DNA from 3 places in the Streptomyces sp. NPDC051286 genome. Region 1 is predicted to be linked to each of the others. Evidence: predicted binding sites of a transcription regulator. Region 1 holds the regulator's gene; each other region holds the start of a gene.
What was found. The regulator HrcA, encoded in region 1, represses chaperone genes, less so after heat shock. The targets are predictions, from matches to a motif close to TTNGCACTCNGNNNNNCNGAGTGCNAA.
Positions count from the first base shown of each region.

Region 2: a site for HrcA is predicted at 1,527-1,553, ahead of groL (chaperonin GroEL). Genes of this name have one in related genera too.
Region 3: a site for HrcA is predicted at 3,154-3,180, ahead of groES (co-chaperone GroES). Genes of this name have one in related genera too.

Region 1 is NZ_JBITER010000001.1:22,825-27,983, reverse strand. It holds gene ACIBB8_RS00100 (nitronate monooxygenase) at 1-217, opposite strand, end outside; gene dnaJ (molecular chaperone DnaJ) at 360-1,496, opposite strand; gene hrcA (heat-inducible transcriptional repressor HrcA) at 1,497-2,513, opposite strand; gene ACIBB8_RS00085 (MBL fold metallo-hydrolase) at 2,695-3,417, shown strand; gene ACIBB8_RS00080 (DUF3097 domain-containing protein) at 3,443-4,261, shown strand; gene hemW (radical SAM family heme chaperone HemW) at 4,730-5,159, opposite strand, start outside.
Region 2 is NZ_JBITER010000038.1:26,219-31,377, forward strand. It holds gene thrC (threonine synthase) at 1-437, shown strand, start outside; gene ACIBB8_RS28815 (MoaD/ThiS family protein) at 471-749, shown strand; gene ACIBB8_RS28820 (cold-shock protein) at 1,182-1,388, shown strand; gene groL (chaperonin GroEL) at 1,714-3,336, shown strand; gene ACIBB8_RS28830 (50S ribosomal protein bL37) at 3,422-3,496, opposite strand; gene ACIBB8_RS28835 (hypothetical protein) at 3,686-3,826, opposite strand; gene ACIBB8_RS28840 (hypothetical protein) at 4,156-5,159, opposite strand, start outside.
Region 3 is NZ_JBITER010000009.1:99,922-105,080, forward strand. It holds gene ACIBB8_RS11940 (hydroxyacid dehydrogenase) at 1-91, shown strand, start outside; gene ACIBB8_RS11945 (ester cyclase) at 166-861, shown strand; gene groL (chaperonin GroEL) at 958-2,583, opposite strand; gene groES (co-chaperone GroES) at 2,684-2,992, opposite strand; partial or broken gene ACIBB8_RS11960 (polysaccharide deacetylase family protein) at 4,206-4,352, opposite strand; gene ACIBB8_RS11965 (methyltransferase domain-containing protein) at 4,683-5,159, shown strand, end outside.

The DNA of each region.
Region 1 (5,159 bases):
GCGGCATGAAGAGGTTGACGCCGAACGGCTGACCGGTCATTCCGCGCAGCTGTTTGATCTCGTTGTACATGCCGTCGGCAGTCTTGTACCCGGCGGCCAGGAAGCCGAGCCCACCGGCTTCGGCAACGGCCGACACGAGCTGCGGACAGGACACACCGCCCGCCATGGGGGCCTGCACGATCGGATACCGGCAGAGATCAGTCAACGCGGATGACATGACCGCATCGTGTCACGTCCGGTGCACCCTGCCGAATCAGCCACGTCATGACCGGAGCGGTATACGCGGAACGCCGTAGCGCCCGCCGGTCCGGGGACGGGCGGGCGCTACGGCGCAAGGGAACAGCGGGTGCGGACGGTCCTCAGCGGCCGTTGAACGCATCCTTCAGGCGGGAGAAGAGTCCCTGTTGCCCTGGCTGGAACTGACCGGTGGGCCGCTCCTCGCCACGCAGCTTCGCGAGCTCCCGCAGCAGTCGCTCCTGCTCCGGGTCCAGCTTCGACGGGGTCGTCACCTCGACGTGCACGATCAGGTCGCCGCGCCCGCCGCCCCGCAGATGCGTGATGCCGCGGCCGTGCAGCGGAACCGACTGGCCGGACTGGGTGCCCGGCCGGATGTCGACCTCCTCCAGGCCGTCGAGCGTCTCCAGCGGCACCTTCGTGCCGAGCGCGCCCGCTGTCATGGGGATGGTGACCGTGCAGTGCATGTCGTCGCCGCGGCGCTGGAACACCGGGTGCGGCAGCTCATGGATCTCGACGTACAGGTCGCCGGCCGGGCCGCCGCCGGGGCCGACCTCGCCCTCGCCCGCGAGCTGGATGCGGGTGCCGTTGTCGACACCGGCGGGGATCTTCACGGTGAGCGTGCGCCGCGAACGGATGCGGCCGTCACCGGCGCACTCCGGGCACGGGGTCGGCACGACCGTACCGAAGCCCTGGCACTGCGGGCAGGGCCGCGAGGTCATGACCTGGCCGAGGAACGACCGGGTGACCTGGGAGACCTCGCCGCGGCCGCGGCACATGTCACAGGTCTGGGCGGAGGTGCCGGGTGCGGCGCCCTCGCCGCTGCAGGTCGTACAGACGACGGCCGTGTCGACCTGGATGTCCTTGGTGGTACCGAACGCCGCCTCGGCGAGATCGATCTCCAGCCGGATCATCGCGTCCTGGCCGCGCCGGGTGCGCGACCGTGGTCCACGCTGCGACGCCGTGCCGAAGAACGCGTCCATGATGTCGGAGAAGTTGCCGAAGCCACCCTGTCCGAATCCGCCCGCGCCACCGCCGCCGGAGGCGGACAGCGGGTCGCCGCCGAGGTCGTAGACCTGCTTCTTCTGCGGGTCCGACAACACCTCGTAGGCGGCGTTGATCTCCTTGAACCGCTCCTGGGTCTTCGGATCGGGGTTGACGTCCGGATGCAGCTCGCGTGCGAGCCGCCGGAAGGCCTTCTTGATCTCGTCCTGAGATGCGTCGCGGCGCACGCCGAGAACGGCGTAGTAGTCGGTGGCCACTTACGACTCCGCCAGGATCTGTCCGACGTAACGTGCCACTGCGCGTACCGCTCCCATCGTTCCGGGGTAGTCCATGCGGGTCGGTCCGACCACGCCGAGTTTGGCGACTGCCTCGTCGCCCGAACCGTAGCCGACCGCGACGACGGACGTGGAGTTGAGCCCCTCGTGGGCGTTCTCGTGCCCGATACGTACGGTCATGCCCGAGTCCTTGGCCTCGCCGAGCAGCTTCAGCAGCACGACCTGCTCCTCCAGCGCCTCCAGCACCGGCCGGATCATCAGAGGGAAGTCGTGCCCGAAGCGGGTGAGGTTGGAGGTGCCGCCGATCATCAGCCGCTCCTCCGTCTCCTCGACGAGGGTTTCGAGCAGGGTGGAGAGCACGGTGGACACGGTTCCCCGGTCCTCGCTCTCGAAGGATTCCGGCAGGTCCTGCACCAGCTGCGGGACGTCCGAGAACCGGCGCCCCACGACCCGGCTGTTGAGCCGGGCCCGCAGATCGGCGAGAGAGGTCTCACCGAACGGCGCGGGACAGTCGATCATGCGCTGTTCGACCCGGCCGGTGTCCGTGATCAGCACGAGCATCAGCCGGGCGGGCGCCAGCGACAGCAGTTCCACATGCCGCACCGTGGACCGGGTCAGCGAGGGGTACTGGACGACGGCGACCTGCCGGGTCAACTGCGCGAGCAGCCGCACGGTGCGGCCCACGACGTCGTCGAGGTCGACCGCACCGTCGAGGAAGTTCTGGATGGCCCTGCGCTCCGGCGACGACAGGGGCTTGACCCCCGCGAGCTTGTCGACGAAGAGACGGTAGCCCTTGTCCGTCGGGATGCGACCCGCGCTGGTGTGGGGCTGGGCGATGAAACCCTCGTCCTCGAGCACAGCCATGTCGTTGCGGACGGTGGCCGGGGAGACCCCCAGCTTGTGCCGCTCGGTGAGCGCCTTGGAGCCGACGGGCTCCTCGGTGCCGACATAGTCCTGGACGATGGCGCGCAGCACCTCGAGTCTGCGTTCGCTGAGCATGGCGCACACCTCCAGCTGTGTTTCCTCGGTGGTTCTGGTCGATCTCCGGTGATTCCTGGCACTCGATGCGTACGAGTGCCAGCGACCCCCGCCAGTGTACGGCGGTCGGGTGGGGCCCTAGCAAGGGCGACCGGCCACCCCACCCCGAGACTGCGCAGGTCGATGCCGATAGCGTCTCCGCATGGACGCGTCTTGGGAAGAGTTCGGCTGGGAGCGACTGGGCAACGGCGTGGGCCGCCGGAGGCTCCCCGGGTGGGACGCCACGGTCGCACTGGTGGTCGGAGCGGAGGCGGCCCTGCTCTTCGACACGGGATCGACGCTGCGCGAAGGTGTGGAGATACGGACCCAGGTGCAGGCCATGACCGGCCGGAGGGTGACGCATATCGCACTCAGCCACCCTCATTTCGACCATGTGCTCGGCACCGCGGCATTCGCCGGGGCGGAGGTGTACGGCGCCATCGGTACGGCCGCTCTTCTCACCGGCGGTGCGGACGAGCTGTACGCCGACGCGGTACGCCACGGGGTGTCCGAGGAGGACGCGGCGCAGGCGGCGGACGTCCTGGTGGCGCCGCATCACCAGGTCTGCGGCGAATGGACGCTCGACCTGGGCGGCGGCCGTCAGGTACTGCTGGCGAACCTGGGCCCTGCGCACAGCGGCCACGACCTCGTCGCCCTCGTGCCCGACTCCCCGGCCGTGGTCCTCTGCGGCGACCTGGTCGAGGAATCGGGCGAACCGCAGGCGGGCCCGGACGCGATCCCGTCGCGCTGGCCGGCCGCGCTGGACCGGCTGCTGGCGCTGGGCGGCGAGGACGCGGTGTATGTGCCGGGGCACGGGGCCGTCGTGGACGCGGCGTTCGTACGGGCCCAACGTGACCGGCTGTCCGACGCCTTCGGCGTGTCGTGACCGGTTTCCGTCCTATCGTCGTCCGATGCGCAGCTACCACCCGGACCTGACCCCGCCCTGGAAGAAGTCCGCTCCCGTGCCCGAGGTCCCCGCCGAGTCCGATCTGGTCGTGGAGGAGGTCTCCACCGGCTTCTGCGGTGCGGTGATCCGCTGCGAGAAGACGGCGCAGGGCCCGACGGTGACTCTGGAGGACCGTTTCGGCAAGCACCGGGTGTTCCCGATGGAACCGCGCGGCTTCCTCCTGGAGGGCCGCGTCATCACTCTCGTACGCCCCTCGGCGACCGGCCCGGCCCGCCCCGCCCGCACGGCCTCCGGTTCCGTGGCGGTCCCCGGCGCGCGGGCCCGGGTGGCGCGGGCGGGCCGGATCTACGTGGAAGGCCGGCACGACGCGGAGTTGGTCGAACGGGTCTGGGGCGACGACCTGCGCATCGAGGGTGTGGTGGTGGAGTACCTGGAAGGCGTCGACGACCTCCCGTCCATCGTCCGCTCCTTCGCCCCCGGCCCGGATGCGCGTCTGGGCGTCCTGGTCGACCACCTGGTCCCCGGCTCGAAGGAGTCGAGAATCGCGGCCGAGGTCACCGACGCGAACGTGCTGGTGGTGGGGCATCCGTACATCGACATCTGGGAGGCGGTGAAGCCGGCGTCGGTGGGCATCGGCTCCTGGCCGGTGGTGCCCCGCGGCCTGGACTGGAAGACGGGCGTGTGCCGGTCACTGGGCTGGCCGGAGAACACGGGCGCGGCGTGGCAGCGCATCCTGTCGACGGTCCGCTCGTACAAGGATCTGGAACCGGCGCTGCTGGGCTCGGTTGAACACCTGATCGACTTCGTGACAGCTCCGGCCTAGGAGGGTGCGCCGTCCGCCCGTAGCGCGGGGCTGGCGGCGTCTGGTGCGTGCGATCGCAAGGCGGAGGGGCGCCCCGATACCAGGCGTATCGGGGCGAGCCCGACAACGCAGCGAGCATGCCAGGCGTCGCCAGGCAGGCGGGACTTTCGACACACGCCCCAGGGTCTGGGCCCGGGGGCCCGAAGGTGGAGCCTCCGGTTCCGGGAAAGGGGGCGGGCAGCGGAACGGGGCCGGCCCCCGCGGCGCCCCCCCCCCCCGCGCCCCCCCCCGCCCCCCCGCGCGGCCCCCCCCCCCCCCCCGCCCCCCCCCCCCCCCCCGGCCCCCCCCCCCCCCCCCCCCCCGCCCGCCCCCCCCCCCCCCGGCCGGGGGGGGGGGGGGGGGGCCGCGTGGGGGGGGGCGGGGGGGGGCGGGGGGGGGGGGCGCCCCCCCCCCGCCCCCCCCCCCGACCCACCCCCGCCCGCGCGCCCCTCAGTCCACCAGGTCCCTGACCACCGCATCCGCGAGCAACCGCCCCCGCAGCGTCAGCACCGCCCGCCCAGCCGCATAAGGCGCCGCCTCCAGCAGCCCGTCCTCCACCGCGCGCCCCGCCGCTGCCAGTCCGGCGGGCGCCAGCAGCGACAGCGGGCATCCGTCGACCAGCCGCAGCTCCAGGAGAATCCGCTCGACCCGCCGGTCCTCCGCCGACAGGATCTCCCGTCCCGCGCCCGGTGACCGCCCCTCCGCGAGCGCCTGCGCGTATGCGCCGGGATGCTTCACGTTCCACCAGCGCACCCCGCCCACATGGCTGTGCGCCCCCGGCCCGGCGCCCCACCAGTCGGCGCCCCGCCAGTACAGCTCGTTGTGCAGGCACCGCCCGTCCACCGTCCGGGCCCAGTTCGACACCTCGTACCAGGAGAAG
Region 2 (5,159 bases), on a different contig from region 1:
TCGGCGCCCAGGCCGAAGGCTGTTCCCCGGTCTCCACGGCCTTCAAGGCCGGTCACGACGTCGTGCGCCCGCAGAAGCCGAACACGATCGCCAAGTCCCTGGCGATCGGCAATCCGGCCGACGGTCCGTACGTCCTGGACATCGCCCGCCGCACCGGCGGCGCGGTCGAGGACGTCGACGACGAGCAGATCGTCGACGCGATCAAGCTGCTGGCCCGCACCGAGGGCATCTTCGCCGAGACGGCGGGCGGGGTGACGGTCGGTGTGACGAGGAAACTGATCGAGGCGGGTCTGCTGGACCCGACGCTCACCACGGTCGTCCTGAACACCGGTGACGGTCTGAAGACGCTGGACGCGGTCGCCCCGACGACCGGCCCGACCGCGACCATCCGGCCCAGTCTGGACGCGTTCCGCGACGCCGGCCTCGCCAACGGCTGACCCGATCACCCGAGACATAAGGAAGGCACCCAGATGAGCGTCAAGGTCCGTATCCCCACCATCCTGCGCACCTACACGGGCGGCCAGGCCGAGGTCCCGGCCGAGGGCTCGACCCTCTCCCAGGTCATCGAGTCGCTGGAGCAGAACCACCCGGGCATCGCCGCGCGTGTCCTGGACGACCAGGGCAAGCTCCGCCGCTTCGTGAACGTGTACGTCAACGACGACGACGTGCGCTTCGAGGGTGGCCTGGAGGCGGCCACCCCGGACGGCGCGGGCATCTCCATCATCCCGGCGGTCGCGGGCGGCTGCTGACCCGCAGTCGGCCCTGCGGGTCACTTCGCAGCGTTACCGGAATTGCCCCCTCTGCAAGCTAAGCGGAGGGGGCAATTCTGCATGGTTGAGCGCGGTAGAGTGGGGAAGTCCCCTCCGCTGCCCGTGCCGACCGCATATGAGAATGCGCCCGCTCGCGACAAGATGCAGCCAAAGTGTTCGAACTCCTTGAGCCGTAAGTGGCCTTTGTCCGGCCCGACTTGCCCTGGAATCGCGTAAATTCCTCATATTCGGGCGTTCGGCGCTGCCCAGAATTCTCGTCCGATTGACCTGTTGCAGAGGGCAGTTGGACAGATACATTCAGCCGCGGTCGACGCGTTCCGGCGCACGCACCCTCTCCTGTCGGAGGGTGAGTTCTGACCCGGGTCCGCGAAGTGCGGTCCTGTGCAAGGGCCAGTAATAGGGGAGTTAGGCATGGCTCAGGGCACCGTCAAGTGGTTCAACGCGGAGAAGGGGTACGGCTTCATCGCGGTCGACGGTGGTGCGGATGTTTTCGTCCACTACAGCGCGATCCAGATGGACGGGTACCGCACCCTCGAAGAGGGTCAGCGAGTTGAATTCGAAATCTCGCAGGGCCAGAAGGGGCCGCAGGCGGACATGGTCAAGCTCGCCGTCGGCTGAGCTCGACGCGGTCGGCCAACGACACTACTCACGCACGAAGGGCCCGTACCCCCGGGGGTACGGGCCCTTCGTGCGTCCCGGAGCCCGCCCGCGACCGCGCCACCGCTGCCCGGCGCCATCCGCGAACTCGAAGGGGCGCTTGCACTCGAAGGGGTCGAGTGCTAATCATTGGGCGTTAGCACTCTGACGTTGAGAGTGACAGAAGGACCGGGTCGGTGAGGCCCGCAGGCCCGGCGGGGCAAGGAACCGTCAGGCACGCAGGCCGTCCGTCGCGGGCGCCACACGGTCCGGAGCAATCCACCCCTGTCCGGGAGGACCACTTCACATGGCCAAGATCATCGCGTTCGACGAGGAAGCGCGGCGCGGCCTCGAGCGCGGGATGAACCAGCTCGCCGACGCCGTCAAGGTGACCCTCGGCCCCAAGGGCCGGAACGTTGTCCTTGAGAAGAAGTGGGGCGCACCCACGATCACCAACGATGGTGTCTCCATCGCCAAGGAGATCGAGCTCGAGGACCCGTACGAGAAGATCGGCGCAGAGCTGGTCAAGGAAGTCGCCAAGAAGACGGACGACGTCGCCGGCGACGGTACGACCACCGCCACCGTTCTCGCCCAGGCACTCGTCCGTGAGGGCCTCCGCAACGTCGCCGCGGGTGCGAACCCGATGGCCCTCAAGCGGGGCATCGAGAAGGCCGTCGAGGCCGTCTCCGCCGCTCTGCTGGAGCAGGCCAAGGACGTGGAGACCAAGGAGCAGATCGCTTCCACGGCCTCCATCTCCGCCGCCGACACCCAGATCGGCGAGCTCATCGCCGAGGCGATGGACAAGGTCGGCAAGGAAGGCGTCATCACCGTCGAGGAGTCCCAGACCTTCGGTCTGGAGCTGGAGCTCACCGAGGGTATGCGCTTCGACAAGGGCTACATCTCGGCGTACTTCGCCACCGACATGGAGCGTATGGAGTCGGCCCTGGACGACCCGTACATCCTGATCGTCAACTCCAAGGTCAGCAACGTGAAGGACCTCCTTCCGCTGCTGGAGAAGGTCATGCAGTCCGGCAAGCCGCTGCTGATCATCGCCGAGGACGTCGAGGGCGAGGCCCTGTCGACCCTGGTCGTCAACAAGATCCGTGGCACCTTCAAGTCCGTCGCCGTCAAGGCCCCGGGCTTCGGTGACCGCCGCAAGGCCATGCTCGGCGACATCGCCATCCTCACCGGTGGCACCGTCATCTCCGAGGAGGTCGGTCTCAAGCTGGAGAACGCCGGCCTGGACCTGCTGGGCCGTGCCCGCAAGGTCGTCATCACCAAGGACGAGACGACGATCGTCGACGGCGCCGGTGACACCGACCAGGTTCAGGGTCGCGTCAACCAGATCCGTGCCGAGATCGAGAACTCCGACTCGGACTACGACCGCGAGAAGCTCCAGGAGCGCCTGGCGAAGCTGGCCGGCGGCGTGGCCGTCATCAAGGCCGGTGCCGCGACCGAGGTCGAGCTCAAGGAGCGCAAGCACCGCATCGAGGACGCCGTTCGCAACGCGAAGGCGGCCGTCGAGGAGGGCATCGTCGCCGGTGGTGGCGTGGCGCTGCTGCAGGCTTCCGCCGTCTTCGAGAAGCTGGAGCTCTCGGGTGACGAGGCGACCGGCGCCAACGCCGTCAAGCTGGCGCTGGAGGCCCCGCTCAAGCAGATCGCCGTCAACGGTGGTCTCGAGGGTGGCGTCGTCGTCGAGAAGGTGCGCAACCTGGCCGTCGGCCACGGTCTGAACGCCGCGACCGGCGAGTACGTCGACATGATCGCCGAGGGCATTCTCGACCCGGCGAAGGTCACGCGCTCCGCCCTGCAGAACGCCGCGTCGATCGCCGCGCTGTTCCTGACCACCGAGGCCGTCATCGCCGACAAGCCGGAGAAGGCCGCTGCGGCCGCTCCGGGCGGCATGCCGGGCGGTGACATGGACTTCTGATCCTGACGGATCGGTAAGTGCCTGTACGTCGGCCCCCGGGACCAGTTGGTCCCGGGGGCCGACGTCATGTCCGGCGCTGGTGCGTTCAGGCGTTGGGGCGCTTGCCGTGGTTCGCCTTCTTCTTCTTGCGACCGCGTCGCTTGTTGCCTCGCTTGGCCATGGCGAATATCTCCTTATGTCGGGATTTGCCCATGCGTCAGTCAGCTTAATACCGCACCCGCATGTGGGGGCGTGGTCTCGGTGTTTGTGGTGGCGCGGCGCTGCTGCAGGCTTCCGGCGCCCGTACGTCGGCCCCGGGACCAGTTGGTCCCGGGGCCGACGTCGTCGTACCCGGCGCTGCTACATGCTGTTACAGCCGCTCGATGATCCAGGAGCAGAGTTCCTCGGTCACGAGGGTGTGGCCCTCGTTCTGCGAGGCGAGCTTGAAATCGTCGAGCTCGCTGTCCTCCGGCGACAGATCGTCGATGGGTAGATTTCGGACAGCGGTCACGTGGCCGAGTTCGGTGGGTCGTCGCTGGTCCGGGTGGTGAGGACGGGATTTCTTGTGCTGCTCCACCCGCGCCTCGGTCTCCCGCACCGGCAGGGCCGGGTCCCCCGCCGCGCGGCGTCTGAGTACAGGCCACGCGGAACGGTACGGACGGGGTCACCGTGCGCGTGATCAAGCCGTCCGGTCCGTGATGGCGCAGGGTCCGAGGGGGCTATCTCTGGCTGATGCTCGCCGGTCTGGGGCCGGGCACCGTAGCCCGGACTGGTCTTGGGTGGGAAGGGTGCAGCCGGGCGGGCGTCAGGGCCCGCCGGGCTGCACCCGGTTCAGAGGATTCAGTTCGTCGCGTCGGGCTTCACGATGTCCGGCAGCTTCGCCTCGAACAGCTCGTCGAGCTTCAGCGAGGGCAGGATGTGGCCCTGGTTGGCAGCGTCATCGGCCACGCTCGCGCCCCACGAGGACGCCGCGAAGCGCTGGTTGGGCGTGCCGTGGTGACCGGGGCTGTCGAAGGAGCAGTCGCCGACCGCGTAGAAGGACTTCTCGGAGCCCAGCACCCGCTTGGCGTTGAGGGCCTCGCCTCGCGAGTGGGTGAGGAAGTACGTGCCGAACGCGTCCGCCATCAGTTCGGTACGGCGGGTGGCCTCCGGCCCGGTGAGCGTGGTGTTGTCGAAGAGGTTGTTCTCGTACTGCACGTGGTGGCCGAACTCGTGGGCGAGGACGGCACGCGGGGCGGTGTCACCCAGGCCCAGCGCCTTCAGGGCCTCCAGGATGCCGTCACCCATGACGATGCGGTCGGAGATGCCTGCCGGCCGCGGGGAGCCCTTCTCGGAGAAGGCGAACGCGTTGAAGGTGAAGATCGGGTTGTCGCCTCCCTGGAGGACGGGGTCGGCGTTGACGAGGCTGATGACCACTTCGGCCAGGTGCTGCACCACCGGCTCGTTCTTGATCCCGAACATCAGTGAGAGGACGCGGGCCACCCGCCCCGGGGAGGAGAAGACCTCGCGGCCGTGCATCGGCACGGTTTGGATGTCGTCGGAGTAGATGTCCCAGAACTTCTTCAGGTCCTTGCCCTCGGACGCCAGCTCGTTGGTGTACTCGCCGTTGACGCCGAAGGTGTTGGACTTCGACTCGCTGCCGAAGAACAGCGCGTCATAGGTGGGGATGTCGAACACGCCGAAGACGTCGAGCCAGTCGCGCAGGTCCTGATCCTGGATACCTGTCCGCAGGCCGCTCGCATAATCCCTGAACGCCGTGTCCCCGCACTGGTAGTCGCCCGGGTTGATAATGCTGTTGCGGAGGTCCGCCCACTGGGTTTCGTGGATGCCGTACTCGGCGGCGG
Region 3 (5,159 bases), on a different contig from region 1:
CGACCAGGCACTCGACGAGATGGAGCGGTTCGCGTCCGGTCTGCCCTTCGCGGACCCCGTGCACGCCGGAAGCCTGCGGCACTCGGCCTGAGCCCCGAACATCGAAAGCCCGCTGTCTCACTAAACTGGAAGGATCCCATCCGGACCTCAGGACCGGGAGACGCCATGAGATTCGTACAAGTAATCGACTGCAAGACGGATCGGTTCGACGACATGGACCGCCTCATGGACGAATGGGTCGCACAGACCAAGGGCACCCGGACGGCTACGCACAGCCTCATCGGCAAGGACCGCTCCGACGGGTCTCACTACGTCGAGATCGTCGAATTCCCTTCGTACGAAGATGCGATGGCGAACTCGAAGCTGCCGGAGACCGACCAGATCTTCCAGGAGCTGGTGGCGCTCTGCGACGGGATGCCCACCTTCACCGACCTCGATGTGGTCCGTGACGAACAGTTGAACCAGACACTGTCGCGCCGGTTCTTCCACGAGATCGCTGTCGGGGGCAACCTCGAAGCCATCGACGAGGTGTTCGCGCCCGACTACATCGACCACGACGTCGCGAAGGAACAGGACACGGTGATCGGGTCCGACTCCCTGAAGAACGAGGTGATCGCATGGCGCGCGGCCTTCGACTTCACCTTCAGCCTGGACCGGCAGGTCTGTGAGGGTGACGACGTCGTGACGCTGTGGACCTGGACCGGCACCCACGAGGGCGACTTCATGGGGATCGCCCCCACGGGCAGGCAGTGCACCATGACGGGCACCACGATCTTCCGGTTCAAGGACGGCAGGATCCAGGAAGGCTGGTGGCACGAGGATCTCCTCGGCCTGATGCGGCAGCTCGGCGCGCTCGACTGATCCAACGGCAAAGAACGGCCGAAGGCCCCCGTTCCCCTCGCTGAACAGCGGGGCGAACGGGGGCCTTGTGCGGCGGTGAGCCGAGGTGGCAGCGCGTCAGTGCGAGTGACCGTGGCCGCCGTGACCGGCTTCGGCCTCTTCCTCGGCCGGCTTCTCGACGACCAGGGTCTCGGTCGTCAGCAGCAGCGACGCGATGGACGCGGCGTTCTCCAGCGCGGAGCGGGTGACCTTGACCGGGTCGATGACGCCGGCCTTCACCAGGTCGCCGTACTCGCCCGTCGCGGCGTTGAAGCCCTGGCCCTTGTCGAGCTCGGCGACCTTCGAGGTGATGACGTAACCCTCGAGGCCGGCGTTCTCGGCGATCCAGCGCAGCGGCTCGACCGCGGCGCGGCGCACGACCGCGACACCGGTGGCCTCGTCGCCGGTCTTGTCGAGGTTGCCCTCGAGAACCTTGACGGCGTGGACCAGAGCGGAGCCACCACCGGAGACGATGCCCTCCTCGACCGCGGCGCGGGTCGCGGAGATGGCGTCCTCCAGACGGTGCTTCTTCTCCTTGAGCTCCACCTCGGTGGCGGCACCGACACGGATCACGCACACGCCGCCGGCCAGCTTCGCGAGGCGCTCCTGGAGCTTCTCGCGGTCCCAGTCGGAGTCGGTGGCGTCGATCTCGGCCTTGATCTGGTTGACCCGGCCCTTGACGTCGCCGGGCTCGCCGCCGCCGTCCACGATGGTCGTGTCGTCCTTGGAGACCGTGACACGGCGGGCGGTGCCCAGCACGTCCAGACCGGCCTGGTCGAGCTTGAGGCCGACCTCCTCGGCGATGACGGTCGCACCGGTGAGGGTGGCGATGTCGCCGAGCATGGCCTTGCGGCGGTCACCGAAGCCCGGGGCCTTCACCGCGACGGCGTTGAAGGTGCCACGGATCTTGTTGACGACCAGGGTCGACAGGGCCTCGCCCTCGACGTCCTCGGCGATGATCAGCAGCGGCTTGGAGCCACCGGCCTGGATGACCTTCTCCAGCAGCGGGAGCAGCTCCTGGATCGAGCCGATCTTGCCCTGGTGGATCAGGATGTACGGGTCGTCGAGGACGGCCTCCATACGCTCCTGGTCGGTCACCATGTACGGGGACAGGTAACCCTTGTCGAAGGCCATGCCCTCGGTGAACTCGAGGTCCAGGCCGAAGGTGTTGGACTCCTCGACGGTGATGACGCCGTCCTTGCCGACCTTGTCCATCGCGTCCGCGATGAGCTCGCCGACCTGCGAGTCCTGCGCGGAGAGCGCGGCCACGGCGGCGATGTCGGACTTGTCGTCGATCGGGCGGGCGGTCGCGAGGAGCTCCTCGGACACAGCCTTGACCGCGGCGTCGATGCCCTTCTTCAGGGCGGCCGGGGAAGCGCCCGCGGCAACGTTGCGCAGGCCCTCGCGGACGAGCGCCTGGGCGAGCACGGTGGCGGTGGTGGTGCCGTCACCCGCTACGTCGTTGGTCTTGGTCGCCACCTCCTTCACCAGCTGGGCACCGAGGTTCTCGTACGGGTCGTCGAGCTCGACCTCGCGCGCGATGGTGACACCGTCGTTGGTGATGGTGGGAGCGCCGAACTTCTTGTCGATGACGACGTTGCGGCCCTTGGGGCCGATCGTCACCTTGACCGTGTCGGCAAGCTTGTTGACGCCGCGCTCAAGGGCGCGACGGGCGTCCTCGTCGAACTTCAGAATCTTCGCCATGGGAGCTGAACTGTCCTCTCGAACGAACTGCGCCCCTGACCGCCCGGCTTGTTATCTCGCAGGGGGCCAGGGGCGCAGAACGGAAGCAAACGTGTGTGAATTACTTCTCGATGATCGCGAGCACGTCGCGAGCCGAGAGGACGAGGTACTCCTCGCCGTTGTACTTCACCTCGGTGCCGCCGTACTTGCTGTACAGCACGATGTCACCGGTCTTGACGTCGAGCGGCAGACGCTCGCCGTTCTCGAAGCGGCCCGGGCCCACGGCCAGGACGACGCCCTCCTGGGGCTTCTCCTTGGCGGTGTCCGGGATGACCAGGCCAGAGGCCGTGGTCTGCTCGGCGTCGAGCGGCTGGACCACAATGCGGTCCTCAAGCGGCTTGATGGCAACCTTGGAGCTGGTGGTCGTCACGATCCGGCCTCCCCCTTCGGAGATCTCGGGGTTAACTGCGGGGTTAACTGTCTGGGGTGGCGATCAGGTGGGTCCGTCGTCGCGGGTGCCGGACCTGCCGGTCGCACAGTACTGCTGGCACTCTCCAGTGGGGAGTGCCAGAGCTGAGACTATGACCGCGATTAGCACTCGGTCAAGCGGAGTGCCAATTCAGTCCGGTCGTGGCGTCACCGCACCGGACTGCTCCCGGGACGACGTACGGGGAACGAAGGGACGAACCGCACCGTTCCGTACGACGGTGAGGAGGTGCCGGACGTCAGGCCCCCCGTCGGCGCCCGCGCCTTCATCCGCCGGCACCGCGACCCCGGCCCCGACCCCAAGGCGTTGCCCGACCTGCTCGACGGCTGGGAAACCGAGACCATGAACGCCCACGGCCGGTCCCGAGCGACGCGAAGCGCCCGTCCCTCCGGTGCTGCCGGGGACGGGCGCTTGCGCAGGGTCGCTCAGCCCTGGAGCTTCATGCCCCCGGGTGAGGTGAGGCCCTCGTCGGGGTGGGCTCCCAGGCAGCGCCCGACGCAATTCCTCCTGCTGTGCACGACGGTCCGGCAACCCGTTCCCGGGCCGCCGCGTTCACGAACACATCACTGTCGGCCTTGAGGACCCCAACGGCGTTCTGCTGACCGACCACTTCAGTTATCGCCGACAGCAGACTCCTTGGGCGGGCTGCCATGGCCCGATGCGCTGGTGGGCGGCGCGCACGTCGGCTGCGGGCAGGGCGGTTGATTCGCGGAGCCGCGGCCGGCGTCGCGCCGCTGCGCGCAAACCGGCCCCGGGCGGGCCCGGTCCGGTCCTTCGCCGCGATCGCACCGCGCCTCGTGACCGTACGGCAGGCACCCCGTCCCGGCGCCCGCTCCGCCGGACGGTCCCGACCAGTCGGGCCACCAGTGTCTCAGCGGCGGAGACAACCATGGAGGCCCGGGCTCCTGCAGCCATCCCGGCCGGCCGCAGGAGCCGACGACCATCGGCCCCGCCTCCCCCTGATCACCCCGCACACCCTGCCGGCGCTCCGGCTCCGCCACCGGTCCCGGCCCCGGCGTCCGGTGCGGCCGGCTCACCTTCTGCGCGGCCTTCCGGCCCAGCCGTTCGATCGGGTCGACCGACTGCGCACACCCCGCGGTGGCGGTCAGGAACGCACCGGCTGCCAGCAGTCCGGCGAGCATCCGGTGCGCCCTTCTCATACGTGGTTCTCCAGCCGGGCCACGGCGTACCCCTTGTCCGCGATGGTCCTCATGACCGCCCGGACCAGGTCGGCCATGGAGCCGCTCCAGTCCTCACGGCCCCTGACGTGCGTGAGGATGATGTCGCCCGGGTGCAGGTCGCGTGCGGCCTGCGTCCGCTGGGCGGAGCCGCCCGGATGCCCGGCGGCGGGGCCGCCGCCGGACTCGGAGGCGCAGCCGGGCGCGGCTGCGGCGACAAGGAGTGCGGCCAGGACCACATGGCCCGGTCCGCGCCGCATGACGCCCGGACCATGCCCCTGTGCGGTTAAATCTTCCTTTTGTCGTACAAGCCGCATGGTTTCGCATACTGCCAGTGGCTGCCCGGCCGCTGGGGCCGACACCTCCGCCGGGCCCGCGCGGTCCCCCGGCTGGCTCACAATGGGCCGGTGAACGCCTTCGATCCGACCGGCCCGACCGACCCGCTCGCCGCCTTCATGGCCCTGCGCACACCCGAGGGCGAGGCACTCCTCGCCGAGCTGCGGGCCTACGACCCCTCCCAGGAGCTCGCCACCGCCACCCGGCTGCGCCGCGGCCATCCGGCCCCGCTGGTGTCGGCGGCGCTGGGACAGGCGCGGCTGCGGCAGCGGGCGGTGGCGAAGTTCGGCGCCGGGGACGCGTACCGGATGTTCTTCACACCGAACGGCGTCGAGCAGGCGACCCGTACCTCGGTCGCCACCTACCGCGCCCGGCGCTTCGCCGACGCGGGCGTGCGCAGCGTCGCCGACCTCTGCTGCGGGATCGGCGGTGACGCCATCGCCCTCGCCCGCGCGGGCATCTCCGTCCTCGCCGTGGACCGCGACCCGCTGACCGCCGAGGTGGCCCGCGCCAATGCCGCCGCACTCGGCCTCGACACCCTGATCGAGGTGCGCTGCGCCGATGTCACCGAGATCGACACGTCTGCGTACGACGCG